DNA from 3 places in the Pseudomonas sp. B611 genome. Region 1 is predicted to be linked to each of the others. Evidence: riboswitches for the same ligand, from Rfam matches in the RefSeq annotation. Region 1 holds a riboswitch; each other region holds the start of a gene.
The links. A riboswitch is a leader RNA that binds a small molecule or an ion and turns the genes downstream of it on or off. The one in region 1 is predicted to bind cobalamin.
Positions count from the first base shown of each region.

Region 2: linked by a shared signal. The riboswitch ahead of ACZRMO_RS17400 (ABC transporter substrate-binding protein) and the one ahead of ACZRMO_RS23415 (CbtB domain-containing protein) in region 1 are both predicted to bind cobalamin.
Region 3: linked by a shared signal. The riboswitch ahead of cobO (cob(I)yrinic acid a,c-diamide adenosyltransferase) and the one ahead of ACZRMO_RS23415 (CbtB domain-containing protein) in region 1 are both predicted to bind cobalamin.

Region 1 is NZ_JBUZST010000014.1:79,150-83,484, forward strand. It holds gene ACZRMO_RS23390 (acyltransferase family protein) at 1-407, shown strand, start outside; gene nfuA (Fe-S biogenesis protein NfuA) at 467-1,051, shown strand; gene cobM (precorrin-4 C(11)-methyltransferase) at 1,272-2,018, opposite strand; gene ACZRMO_RS23405 (cobalamin biosynthesis protein) at 2,088-2,480, opposite strand; gene ACZRMO_RS23410 (CbtA family protein) at 2,477-3,181, opposite strand; gene ACZRMO_RS23415 (CbtB domain-containing protein) at 3,193-3,381, opposite strand; cobalamin riboswitch at 3,479-3,681, opposite strand.
Region 2 is NZ_JBUZST010000007.1:125,424-129,758, reverse strand. It holds gene ACZRMO_RS17405 (aldehyde dehydrogenase family protein) at 1-1,128, shown strand, start outside; cobalamin riboswitch at 1,334-1,527, shown strand; gene ACZRMO_RS17400 (ABC transporter substrate-binding protein) at 1,645-2,655, shown strand; gene ACZRMO_RS17395 (FecCD family ABC transporter permease) at 2,652-3,656, shown strand; gene ACZRMO_RS17390 (ABC transporter ATP-binding protein) at 3,653-4,335, shown strand, end outside.
Region 3 is NZ_JBUZST010000005.1:131,857-136,191, reverse strand. It holds gene ACZRMO_RS13370 (C40 family peptidase) at 1-430, shown strand, start outside; gene ACZRMO_RS13365 (PQQ-dependent sugar dehydrogenase) at 581-1,894, opposite strand; cobalamin riboswitch at 1,994-2,229, shown strand; gene cobO (cob(I)yrinic acid a,c-diamide adenosyltransferase) at 2,309-2,920, shown strand; gene ACZRMO_RS13355 (cobyrinate a,c-diamide synthase) at 2,917-4,308, shown strand; gene bluB (5,6-dimethylbenzimidazole synthase) at 4,305-4,335, shown strand, end outside.

The DNA.
Region 1 (4,335 bases):
TTTGCCAGGCCAAGCCATGGCTGCCTGTGCTGGGCATCGTGATTGCATTGGTGGCGATTTGGCATGGGGCGGATGTGCCGCGTGCGTTGGAGTGGGGAGTGCCAAGCGCGTTGTTGGTCATCAGTTGCGTGACCCTTGAGCCTTACTTCAAGGATTTACGCTTCTTGAAGCAGCTCGGGGACTGCTCTTATTCGGTGTATTTGATCCACGTGCTGGTGTTGTGCGCTGGTCGGTGGGTCGTTGAGCGCACGGGCATAGACCCCTATGTGATCTTGCCTTTTTGCCTCCTGGTGACGGCGTTTGGCGCATTTTTAAGCTATGAGTGGCTGGAAAAAGGCACGTATCGCAGGCTTAAACACTGGCTTGGCCCTGATGGGCCGCCGGTCCTTTCCCGACAAAAATACTAGGACTTTGTACCTGCGTAATATTTTGGCGTAAACTGCCGGCAAGCCTGTGAGGAGTTTCCATGACTGCCATAACCATTACCGACGCCGCCCACGATTACCTGGCTGACCTGCTGTCCAAGCAGAACACCCCGGGTATCGGCATCCGCGTCTTTATCACCCAGCCTGGCACCCAGTACGCCGAGACGTGCATTGCCTACTGCAAGCCGGGCGAAGAAAAACCTGAAGACACCGCGCTGGGGCTGAAAAACTTCACCGCCTACATCGACGCCTTCAGCGAAGCCTTCCTTGATGACGCCGTGGTTGACTACGCCACCGATCGCATGGGCGGCCAGTTGACCATCAAGGCTCCCAATGCCAAGGTGCCGAACGTCAACGCCGACAGCCCGGTAAACGAGCGCATCAACTACTACCTGCAAACCGAGATCAACCCAGGTTTGGCCAGCCACGGCGGCCAGGTCAGCCTGATCGACGTTGTGGACGACGGCATCGCCGTGCTCAAGTTCGGTGGCGGCTGCCAGGGTTGCGGTCAAGCGGACGTGACCCTGCGCGAAGGCATCGAGCGGACCCTGCTGGAGCGTATCCCGGAGCTCAAGGGTGTGCGTGATGTGACCGACCACACGCAGAAAGAAAACGCCTACTACTGAGTAAGGCGTTCACTGCGAAGAAAAAAACGGCGCCCCGTGAGCGCCGTTTTTTTATGCTTGTTTTTCAATGTTTTGCACTATCTACCTAACAAAGCAGATCAACTGTGGGAGCTGGCTTGCCTGCGATAGCGGTACATCAGCAGACCCATGTACTCCTGACACACCGCCATCGCGGGCAAGCCCGGCTCCCACAGGGTTTTGCATTGATCTCTGGATAGGCTCAGGGGCGGTAAAGGTGCGCGTGGCCTGCCCGGTACAGCGACGATTCACTGAAGCTGTCACTGGCCAACACCCGGCCCACCACGATCAACGCCGTGCGCCGAAACCCTTTGGCCGCTACCTTCCCGGCAATATCACTCAAGGTGCCAACCGCCCAATCCTGGTCCGGCCATGTCGCCCGATGCACCACGGCAATCGGGCAATCCGCGCCATAGTGCGGCAGCAGTTCAGCGACGATTTTCTCCAGATGGTTGACCCCCAGGTGAATCGCCATGGTCGTACCGTGCCTGGCCAGGCTGGCGAAATCCTCACCGGCGGGCATGCTGGTTTTGTCGGCATAGCGGGTGAGGATCACGCTCTGGGCGATGTCCGGCAGGGTCAATTCTGCTTCTAGCAGCGCCGCGCAGGCGGCTACGGCCGTCACGCCAGGGATGATCTGAAAGGGGATGCCCAGCTCGCGCAAATGGCGGATCTGTTCGCCAATCGCACCGTAAAGGCTCGGATCACCGGAATGCACACGCGCCACATCCTGGCCGTTTGCATGGGCAGCCTTGATCAAATCGATGATCTGTTCCAGGTGCAGTTCGGCGCTGTTGACCAGGGTTTCTGCCTGATGGCCTTCCAGTACCGCCGCAGGCACCAGCGAGCCGGCATAGATGATCACCGGGCAACTGCGGATCAGCCGCTGGCCTTTGACGGTGATCAATTCCGGGTCGCCGGGGCCTGCGCCGATGAAGTAGACGGTCATGGGGATTCCTGTTGAAAAACGGGCGAGCATGAAGAACGCTCATGATCGAGAGGGTCGATTATCGGGTTTTTAGTCGGCGCACGCCAAGGCAAAGGTGGCCTGGGCGGTTTTTTTGCGGGTGATCAGCAGGCGGGCAGAGCTGCCGGCGAGGTGTTCCGCCACGGCCAGCGCGGCACTTTCAGCGATGCCGTAACAGCCGGTATGGGCGAAGGCCACGACGGATTTATGGCTCAAGCGGTCGACATAAAGCGCCAACTGCGCAGCGTTGAAGCAGTGCAGCGGCAGTTTCAACGCTGCGGCCAGGGCCAGCAGTCCGGGTTCATCGCTTTTGCGGTCGATACTCGCCAACGCGGTGATGCGGTGACGCTCGATACCGCCCTCGGCGAGGGCGGATTCAAGCAGGGCCAGCAAGGTGTGAACCTCACAACCCCGCTGGCAACCCAGGCCGACTACCAGGGTCATGCCGAGTATTGATCGCCGCGGTTGCGACGGAACAGCCAGGCACTGATCAGGCCCAGCGCCAACCAGAAGGCGACGTTGGTCAACTGCGAAGCGATCTTGAACTGCGCTTCCAGGGCTTCTGGTGCGAGCATCGAATGCACTTCCGGTTGTGGTGCGCCAATCACATGGGGTACTACCAGGATCGCTGCGCCCAGTGCTTTAAGCAGCCAGTTGCGCCCGAATACGATCAGCGCGATACCGGCCGCGGTGGACGCTGCGGTACCGATCCACCAGGTCTGGCGTAGCGCGAGATCAGCGGCAGCCGTGCCTGGCAATTCAGGTGGCAGGCCCAGGGTCGGCGCGAGCACGAAGGTTGCGTACCCGGCCAACCCCCACAGCAGCCCTTGGGCGGTGCGGGTCGGTGCACGCAAGGTGTACAGGCCGGCCAGCATCAGCGCGAAACCGACCGCCACCACCAGGTTGCCACCGGTGGTGGACAGTACGCGCTGCCAGCCATCTTCCGGCTCCCAGGCTTCGGCATCATGGGTGTGGGCGGCAGCGCCAGCGGCGTGCTCGTGCACCACTTCGGTGGCGTCCGGGGCTTTTTCAAAGGTTTCCGCCTGCAAAATCAGCGGGGCGACCCAGAAGCTTTGCAGCAGGGTCAGCAGCAGGGCGGCCGCAAGGCCAGTGAAACCTGCGGTTTGCGCAATACGCTTGATCATGTCGGCAGGTCTCAGTGGCACGGGAACGCGGCGCTGTGGCGGGTATCGTGGGCGGCGTTGTGCACGGCCTCGATATGGGAGAAGCCGGCGAAATACACCAGGCACGCGCCGAGGATCGACGCACCGATGGCGGCGGTCAGGCGTTGGCTCAGGGTAGAGGTGCTGCTGGCGGAGTGCGAGGTGCTGCTGATGATCGACATGGCGCGTCCCTTTCAGGTGTCAGGGTGAAGCGAGCGCATGAAAACCCCGCGAGCCAGGCACGCAGGGTTCTGAACAGCGCCCGCCCACCGCGGGTTTGTTATCTGATTTTTTCGGGCCGGTCTCCGGGCTTGCGAGGGGCTTAATGCCTGAAAACGTCGCCTTCCCATGCCGTCTGGCACAGTGGATATGACGTTTCGCTCGCTTACCGTTGCGGGGGCAGCACCGGACTGGCCATATCGCTATGACGCACCGGTTTCCCGTTTCACCCTTTGCAGGGCACCCGAAACAAGATGTGTAGGAGAGCATGGGGGTGGGAGGGGAGTCAATTGGGATGTGGGGTTTGGTGGTGATGGTGGTGGTGGGGTACATATCCGTTATTTAGGTAACGGCCACTTATGGTTTCGCTCTTACAGCGACTCACTTTGGAAAAGCCCCAAAGTAAGCAAAGGGCTCTTGCCCCAACACTCGGTGCCTCGCCTAGGCTCGGCATGCCCTCACTCCGGCTTGAATCCGTGGGCCGCCGCCACGCGCCATCCATGGCGCGGGGCGGCTAACCCGGCGTCCTGCCGGGTTACCCACGGATTCAAGCCTGCGTTCGGCCAGCGTGTTTGACGGGGCAAGTAAGATCAAAAACAAAAGCGCGGCGGCCTTAAAGCCGACCGGTATTTGTCTTGGCGTTCACCATTCAACTGTGGGAACCGGCAACTGTGGGAGCTGGCTTGCCTGCGATGCAGACAACTCGGTACATCAGGCAAACCCAGTTGATGCCATCGCAGGCAAGCCAGCTCCCACAGGGGAATGCGCACGCTTCACCTATCAGGTCGGCTGTCAGGCCGCCTCGCTTTGTTTTTGATTTTGATCTTAGGCGCCCCGTTAAACACGCTGGCCGGAATTCGGCATGGATTTGGGGGGTAAACCGGCAGGGATGCCGGTTTAGCCGCCCCGCGCCATGG
Region 2 (4,335 bases), on a different contig from region 1:
GCCGAAATCGAAAAATGCGCCCTGCTCAGCGAATGGTATGCGGCCCAAGGCCCGGTCATGCTTGCACCGGAACCGACCCTGGTGGACAACGGCAGCGCCCACATCGAATACCGCCCGCTGGGCCCGATCCTCGCCGTGATGCCGTGGAACTTCCCGGTCTGGCAAGTGCTGCGCGGCGCCGTGCCGACGATGCTCGCCGGCAACACCTACGTGCTCAAACACGCACCGAACGTGATGGGCAGCGCCTACCTGATCCAGCAAGCGTTCAAAAAGGCCGGCTTCGCTGACGGCCTGTTCGAAGTGCTCAACGTGACCCCGGACGGCGTGTCCAAAGCCATCGCCGACCCACGCATCGCCGCCGTCACCCTCACCGGCAGCGTACGCGCCGGTATCGCCATCGGCTCCCAGGCCGGGGCCGCGCTGAAAAAATGCGTGCTGGAACTGGGCGGCTCCGACCCGTTCATCGTGCTCAACGACGCCGATCTCGACGCCGCAGTGCAAGCCGCGTTGATCGGCCGTTTCCAGAACAGCGGCCAAGTCTGTGCCGCCGCCAAGCGCCTGATCATCGAAGCCGGCGTGGTAGAGGCGTTCACCGCCAAGTTCCTCGAGGCCAGCCGTGCCTTGGTGATGGGCGACCCGACTTCGACCGCTACCTACATCGGCCCGATGGCCCGCTTCGACCTGCGCGACGAGCTGCACGGCCAGGTCCACGCCACCCTGGAAGAAGGCGCAACCCTGCTGCTGGGCGGCCATAAAGTCGCAGGTGCAGGCAACTACTATGAGCCGACCGTACTGGCCAACGTCACCGACCAGATGACCTCGTTCAAACAGGAACTGTTCGGCCCCGTCGCCTCGATCATCACCGCCCGCGACGCCGACCACGCGGTGGAGTTGGCGAATGACAGCGAGTTCGGCCTCACGGCCAGCATCTTCACCACCGATGCGGCGAAAGCCCGCGATATCGCCAACAGGCTGGAAACTGGCGGGATCTTCGTCAACTCGTTCAGCGTCTCCGACCCTCGGGTGGCGTTTGGCGGGATCAAGAAAAGTGGCTTTGGCCGTGAGCTGTCGCACTTCGGCGTGCGCGAGTTCTGCAATGCGCAGACCGTGTGGCTGGATCGCAAATAACCCACTGACAGGACGAACGCTGCACCTGTGGCGAGGGAGCTTGCTCCCGTTGGACTGCGCAGCAGTCCCAGCCCTTAAAAGCTGGGGCCGCTTCGCGGCCCAACGGGAGCAAGCTCCCTCGCCACAGGTTGCTTTTTACGCTTGCCAATTCCTGGCTGACTAGCCCCCTTCCACAGTTGATTTCCGGTGTTTTCATGGGCCCGATCGACTACCATGGCGCGCCGGTTCCCGAAGGGGACTAATAGGGAATCCCAAGCGCGCCCCGTCGCGCCAATCGGAACTGCCCCCGCAACTGTAGGTGCCGAGCCTGCTCCCCACTGCCACTGGACACTGTCCGGGAAGGCCGGAGCGTGGCGACGACGCACCAGTCAGGAGACCTGCCGGCCCAGTGTTATCACCAACCGGCGGGGTGTCCGGGAAGGACATCCTTGCGCGGCCCCGGCGGCCGTATTCGTGGGTGTATTTCCACTACCGTACCTCCCCAGTCCACTGTACGGTCCAAACGGAGATTGCCCCATGCTGCCACGCGTTACCGCCCTGCTCACCGGCCTGGGTTTCTGTGCCCTGGCCCACGCCGCGCCGACCCACTACCCGCTGACGCTGGAAAACTGCGGCAGCACCCTCACCTTCCAACAAGCCCCCGCGCGCAGCGTGACCATCGGCCAGGTCGCCACCGAGATGCTCTACGCCTTGGGCGTGGGCGATAAAGTGGTCGGCACGTCGCTGTGGTTCAACAACGTACTGCCGCAGTTCAAGACACTGAACGACGGCATCGAGCGCCTGGCCAATAACGAGCCGAGCTTCGAAGCAGTGATCGCCAAGCGCCCGCAACTGGTGGCCGCCGAACTGGAATGGGTGGTCGGTGCGCAAGGCGTGGTGGGCACCCGCGAGCAGTTTCACGAGCTGAAAATCCCCACCTACCTGCTGCCCTCCGACTGCGAAGGCAAAGACAACCTGGTGGGCGCCGACGGCACGCGGCTGGAGCCGTTCCGCATCGACACCATCTATAAAAGCATCAGCCAGTTGGCGGCGATTTTCGATGTACAGGATCGCGGCCAACAGCTGAACGACGAGCTCAAGGCACGCCTGGCCAAGTCCGTCGCCACCGTGCAGAGCAAAGGCCTCAAGCAGGCCAGCGCGCTGGTGTGGTTCTCCAGCGCCGAGATGGCCAGCGACCCGTACGTGGCCGGCCACAAGGGCATCCCCGAATTCATGCTGCAAACCCTTGGCTTGCATAACGTGGTGCAGTCCGATGAGGAATGGCCCGCCGTTGGCTGGGAAACCATCGCCAAGGCCAACCCGACCTTCCTCGTTATCGCCCGCATGGACCGCCGCCGCTACCCCGCCGACGACCACGAAAAGAAACTCGCCTTCCTGCGCAGCGACCCGGTCACGCGCAATATGGACGCCGTAAAAAACAACCGCATCATCGTCCTCGACGCCCTGGCGTTGCAGGCCAGCATCCGCATGTTCGATGGCCTTGAACAACTGGCCACGGCCATCGACGGCTACGACCTGCCGCAATGATTCGTGCCCTCCTCGCCCTGGCCCTGCTCCTGGCCGCCGTGCTCGCCGGCGTGGCCATCGGTGAAACCGCCATCTCGCCGCAGGTCGTGCTTCAGGTGCTGGCCAATAAACTGTGGGGCGCCGGCTACGTGCTGGACCCCATCGACGAAGGCGTGGTGTGGAACTACCGCCTGACCCGCGCCCTGGTCGCCGCCGCATGCGGTGCGGGGTTGGCGACCTGCGGGGTGATCTTGCAGTCGCTGCTGCGCAACCCATTGGCCGACCCGTACCTGCTGGGCATCAGCGCCGGTGCCTCGACCGGTGCGGTATTGGTGGCGTTGATCGGCGTGGGCGGTGGCTTGATTTCGTTGTCGGCAGGCGCATTTGTCGGCGCCATGGCCGCGTTCGCCCTGGTGATTTTGCTCGCGCGGGCCAGCGGTTCGTCCAGCGGCACCGGGCAGATCATCCTCGCCGGCATTGCCGGTTCACAGCTGTTCAATGCGCTGACCGCCTTCCTCATCACCAAATCCGCCAGCTCTGAACAGGCGCGCGGCATCATGTTCTGGTTACTGGGCAACCTCAGCGGCGTGCGCTGGCCCTCGGTGTGGCTGGCCGTGCCGGTGGCGCTCGTGGGCTTGGCGGTGTGCCTGTGGCACCGTCGGGCGCTGGATGCGTTCACCTTTGGCAGCGACTCGGCGGCATCCCTCGGCATCCCGGTGCGGCGCGTGCAGTTTGTGCTGGTGGGCTGCGCGGCGCTGGTGACGGCGGTGATGGTGTCGATTGTCGGCTCTATCGGTTTTGTCGGGCTGGTGATTCCCCACGCCGTGCGCCTGTTGCTGGGCACCGGGCATTCGCGCTTGCTGCCGGCCAGTGCGCTGGGCGGTGCGCTGTTTTTGATTGCGGCGGATGTGCTGTCGCGCAGCTTGATCAAGGGCCAGGTGATTCCGGTCGGTGTGGTCACCGCATTGGTCGGCGCGCCGGTGTTTGCGCTGATTCTGATCGGGCGGAGGAACGCACGATGAGCGTGCTCAGTTGCCGCGGCCTGGGCTTCAAGGTGCGTGACGCCGAGTTGCTGCGCGATATTCATCTGGACGTCGCGCAGGGGGAAACCCTCGGCATTGTCGGGCCGAACGGCTCCGGCAAATCCACCTTGCTCAAACTGCTGGCCGGGTTGCGTACACCGGCGTCCGGTGAGGTGTGGCTGGGCGGCCAGCGCCTGGGGCAGTTATCCCGCCGCGTGATTGCGCAGCAACTGGCAGTGGTGGAACAACAAGCCGACACCGACGACGCCATCCGCGTGTTCGACGCCGTGGCCCTGGGCCGCACGCCGTGGCTGTCGGCGCTGAGCCCGTGGTCCGTCGACGACGACAGCATCGTGCGCCAGGCCCTGCACGACGTGGACGCCACCCACCTGAGCCATCGCGCGTGGCGCAGCCTCTCCGGCGGCGAACGCCAACGCGTACACATCGCCCGTGCCTTGGCGCAGCGGCCGCAGATCTTGTTGCTGGATGAACCAACCAACCACCTGGATATCCAGCATCAGCTTGGCATTTTGAAGGGCGTGCAAGCACTGCCGGTGACAACGTTGATTGCGCTGCATGATCTTAACCAGGCGCTGACTTGCGATCGCTTGGCCGTGCTGGATCGCGGGCGGTTGGTGGCGCTGGGCAAGCCGCTGGACGTACTGACGCCGCAGCGGTT
Region 3 (4,335 bases), on a different contig from region 1:
CAACTACGCCACCCAGAATTTCTCGCCGGCTGCCGAAGACGTGCTCTTTCGCGCGCTGGGCCTGGTCGGTACGCCTTATCGCTGGGGCGGCAACACGCCGGACTCGGGTTTTGATTGCAGCGGCCTGATCGGCTTTGTGTTTCGTGACGCCGCTGGCATCTCCTTGCCGCGTACCACCCGCGAGCTGATCGTGATGCGTGCGCAGGATGTCAGTGAGCAGAACCTGCAAACGGGTGACCTGTTGTTCTTCGCCACGGGCGGTGGCTCCCAGGTCAGCCATGCCGGCATCTATGTGGGCGAGGGCCGCTTCGTGCACGCGCCGCAAACCGGCGGTACGGTGAAGCTGGATACCCTGTCCAAGGCGTATTGGCAGAATGCTTACCTGAGTGCCAAGCGCGTGTTGCCAGGGAATCTGGCGCGTAATCCCTGAGTTGAATGCAGAGCTAAATGTGGGAGCGGGCTTGTGTGGGAGCGGGCTTGCTCGCGAAGGCGGTGTGTCAGTCACAGATGTGTCGTCTGATCCGGCGCATTCGTGAGCAAGCCCGCTCCCACATTGGTTTTGTGGTGGTCTGACGCCTACTTACTTAATCGCCGACACCCGCCACACCTTATTCCCCACATCATCCGCCACCAGCACCCCTCCTTGCTGATCCACCACCACGCCCACCGGCCGGCCCATGGCTTTCTCGTCTTTGTCGAGGAACCCGGTCAGCACATCCACCGGCTGCCCCTTGGGCTGGCCAGCCTCGAACGGCACGAATATCACCTTGTAACCACTGTGGGGCTTGCGGTTCCATGAGCCATGCTGGCCGATGAACGCGCCATGCGTGAACGGCGCCGGCAAGTTGCTGCCCTCGGCAAACGTCAGGCCCAGCGAGGCGGTATGTGGGCCCACGGCGTAGTCCGGCGCAATCGCCTTGGCCACCAGGTCGAGGTTTTGCGGGTTGACCCGCACGTCCACATGCTGCCCGTAGTAGCTGAACGGCCAGCCATAGAAGGCGCCATCCTGCACCGAGGTGATGTAGTCCGGCACCAGGTCGCTGCCGATCTCATCGCGTTCGTTCACCGCTGTCCACAGCTTGCCGCTTTGCGGTTCCCACGCCATGCCGTTGGGGTTGCGCAAGCCTGAGGCGAAGATGCGGTGCTGGCCGCTGGCGCGGTCCACTTCCCAGATCGCCGCCCGACCTTCTTCTGCCTGCAGGCCGTTTTCACCCACGTTGCTATTAGAGCCAACGCTTACGTAAAGCTTGCTGCCGTCCTTGCTCGCCACCACGTTTTTCGTCCAATGGTGGTTGATACTGCCGCCGGGGAGGTCGACGACCTTGGTGCCGGCTGCTTTGATCGTGGTCTCACCCGGTTGGTAGGGGAAGCGCAGCAGCTTGTCCGAGTCCGCCACATACAGGTCATTGCCCACCAGGGCCATGCCGAACGGCGAATTGAGGTTTGCCAGGAAGACCGTGCGGGTCTCGGCGATGCCATCGTGGTCCGCATCGCGCAGCAACGTGATGCGGTTCGGGCTCGGCACACCAGCGCCGGCTCGGCCCATGACCTTTTCCATCACCCAGCCACGAATGCCCTTTGAGTCATCGGGTTTGGGCGGCGCATTGGTTTCTGCCACCAGCACGTCGCCATTGGGCAGTACGTATAGCCAGCGCGGGTGGTCCAGGCCCTCGGCAAACGCCGCCACTTGGGTGCCCGCAGCGGCAGTTGGTTTCGCGCCCTCAGGCCAGCCGATGGCGGGTGCGATGTTTACCGTGGGGATCAGGGTCTTGTTTGGCTCCGGGAGCTTGGGGGAAGGCCCGGTACCGTCAGATACTTGCAAGGTCGAACTTTCACCGCAGGCGACGAGGGCGCCTGCGCACATGATCAGTAGGGCAAGTCGGGTCTTGTGCATGGTTTTCTCCTGGATACCTGTAAGGGTAGAGGCGCGCGGCGGTCCGATGGTTCAAGTGCGCAGCCGGCTTTAATTGACGCTCCACCCCCAACCCTCTACCCTTCGCGACTTGTTCCAGGTGCTCTGTGACCCACGGGTCCACCGAGTGAAACAGGGAAGCCGGTGAGCGAGCGCACTTGTACACAGTGCTGCCGCAATTCCGGCGCTGCCCCCGCAACGGTAAATGAGTCAAGACCCTGCTTTTGCCACTGTATCGCCCCGCGATATGGGAAGGCGCAGCGTCGGCAAGCGCGCCACTCATGAGCCCGGAGACCGGCCTGAAACATCCAACAGCATCACGGTGGGCGATGCTTGGCTGTCTGTTTTTTCTTTTTCCTGCCCGCCGTTTTTGTCCAGCCCCAACGGAGAGCTGCCATGACCGATTCCCCCGACCGCGACGAACGCCACCTGGCGCGCATGCTGCGCAAAAAAGCCGTGATCGACGAGCGCATCGCCAATTCCCCCAACGAGTGCGGCCTGCTGCTGGTGCTGACCGGCAACGGCAAAGGCAAAAGCAGTTCCGCGTTCGGCATGCTCGCCCGCGCCATGGGCCACGGTATGCAGTGCGGCGTGGTGCAGTTCATCAAGGGGCGTAACAGCACGGGCGAAGAACTGTTCTTCCGCCGTTTCCCCGAGCAAGTGCGCTTCCATGTCATGGGCGAAGGCTTCACCTGGGAAACCCAGGACCGCCAGCGCGACATCGCCGCCGCCGAAGCCGCGTGGGAAGTTTCCCGCGAACTGCTGCAAGACCCGTCCATTGGCCTGGTCGTCCTCGATGAACTGAACATCGCCCTCAAACACGGCTACCTCGACCTCGACCAAGTGCTCAGCGACCTGCAAGCACGCCCGCCGATGCAGCACGTGGTGGTCACCGGCCGTGGCGCCAAGCCTGAATTGATCGAAATGGGCGACACCGTCACCGAAATGGGCATGCTCAAGCACGCGTTCCAGGCCGGTATCAAGGCACAGAAGGGCGTCGAACTTTGAATCAGCCCCGTCATTGCCCGGCCGTATTGATCGCCGCACCGGCGTCTGGCCAGGGCAAAACCACCGTCACCGCAGCGCTGGCCCGTTTGCACCGCAACCTGGGGCGTAAAGTGCGCGTGTTCAAATGCGGGCCGGACTTTCTCGACCCGATGATTCACGAGCGTGCCAGCGGTGCGCCGGTGTATCAGTTGGACATGTGGATGGTGGGCGAGCAGGAAAGTCGCCGCCTGTTGTGGGAAGCCGCCGGCGAGGCCGACCTGATCCTCATCGAAGGCGTCATGGGCCTGTTCGACGGCACCCCCTCCAGCGCTGACCTGGCCCGCCACTTCGGCGTGCCGGTACTTGGCGTGATCGACGGCACCGCCATGGCCCAGACGTTTGGCGCGTTGGCCTTGGGCTTGGCGCGTTATCAGCCGGACCTGCCGTTCGCCGGCGTGCTGGCCAACCGCGTCGGCACCCTGCGCCATGCGCAACTGCTCGAAGGCAGCCTCACCGAAGGCCTGCGCTGGTACGGCGCCTTGTCCCGCGAGACCGGCATCGAATTGCCAAGCCGTCACCTGGGCCTGGTGCAGGCCAGCGAACTGAATGACCTCGACGTGCGCCTCGACGCCGCCGCCCAAGCCTTGGGCAGCAGTTGCGAAGTCGCCTTGCCGCCGCCAGTGACCTTCGCCGCGCCTGAAGTGATCGCTGCCGAGCCGCTGCTCGACGGTGTGCGCATCGCCGTGGCCCGCGACGAAGCCTTCGCCTTTACCTACGGCGCCAGCCTCGACCTGTTGCGGGCGATGGGTGCCGAGTTGCATTTCTTTTCACCGATCCATGATCGGGAATTGCCTGACGCCGACAGTCTGTATCTGCCGGGCGGCTACCCGGAATTGCATCACCAGGCGTTGTCGGAAAACACCGCGATGCTGGACGCGATCCGCGCCCATCACGCCGCCGGCAAACCGTTGCTCGCCGAGTGCGGCGGCATGTTGTACCTGCTGGACTCGCTCACCGATGTCGCCGGCCAACGTGCCGAGTTGCTCGGCCTGCTGCCGGGCGACGCCGTGATGCAGAAGAAGTTGGCTGCCCTGGCCCTGCAAAATGTCGAATTGCCGGAAGGCGTACTGCGTGGGCATACCTATCACCACTCCCTGACCAGCACCGAATGCACGCCGATTGCCCGTGGCGTAAGCCCCAATGGCGGGCGCGGCGCCGAGGCGGTTTACCGACAAGGGCGGATGACCGCTTCCTACGTACACTTTTACTTTCCGTCGAATCCGGCGGCGGTGGCTGCACTGTTTGTGCCGGACCGGGAGGCCGCCATCGCAGGCAAGCCAGCTCCCACAGTTGACCGAGTTGAAACGCAGTCCAATGTGGGAGCGGGCTTGCCCGCGATAGGGCCATGACCGACAACGCCTTCCCCCAAGCCGACC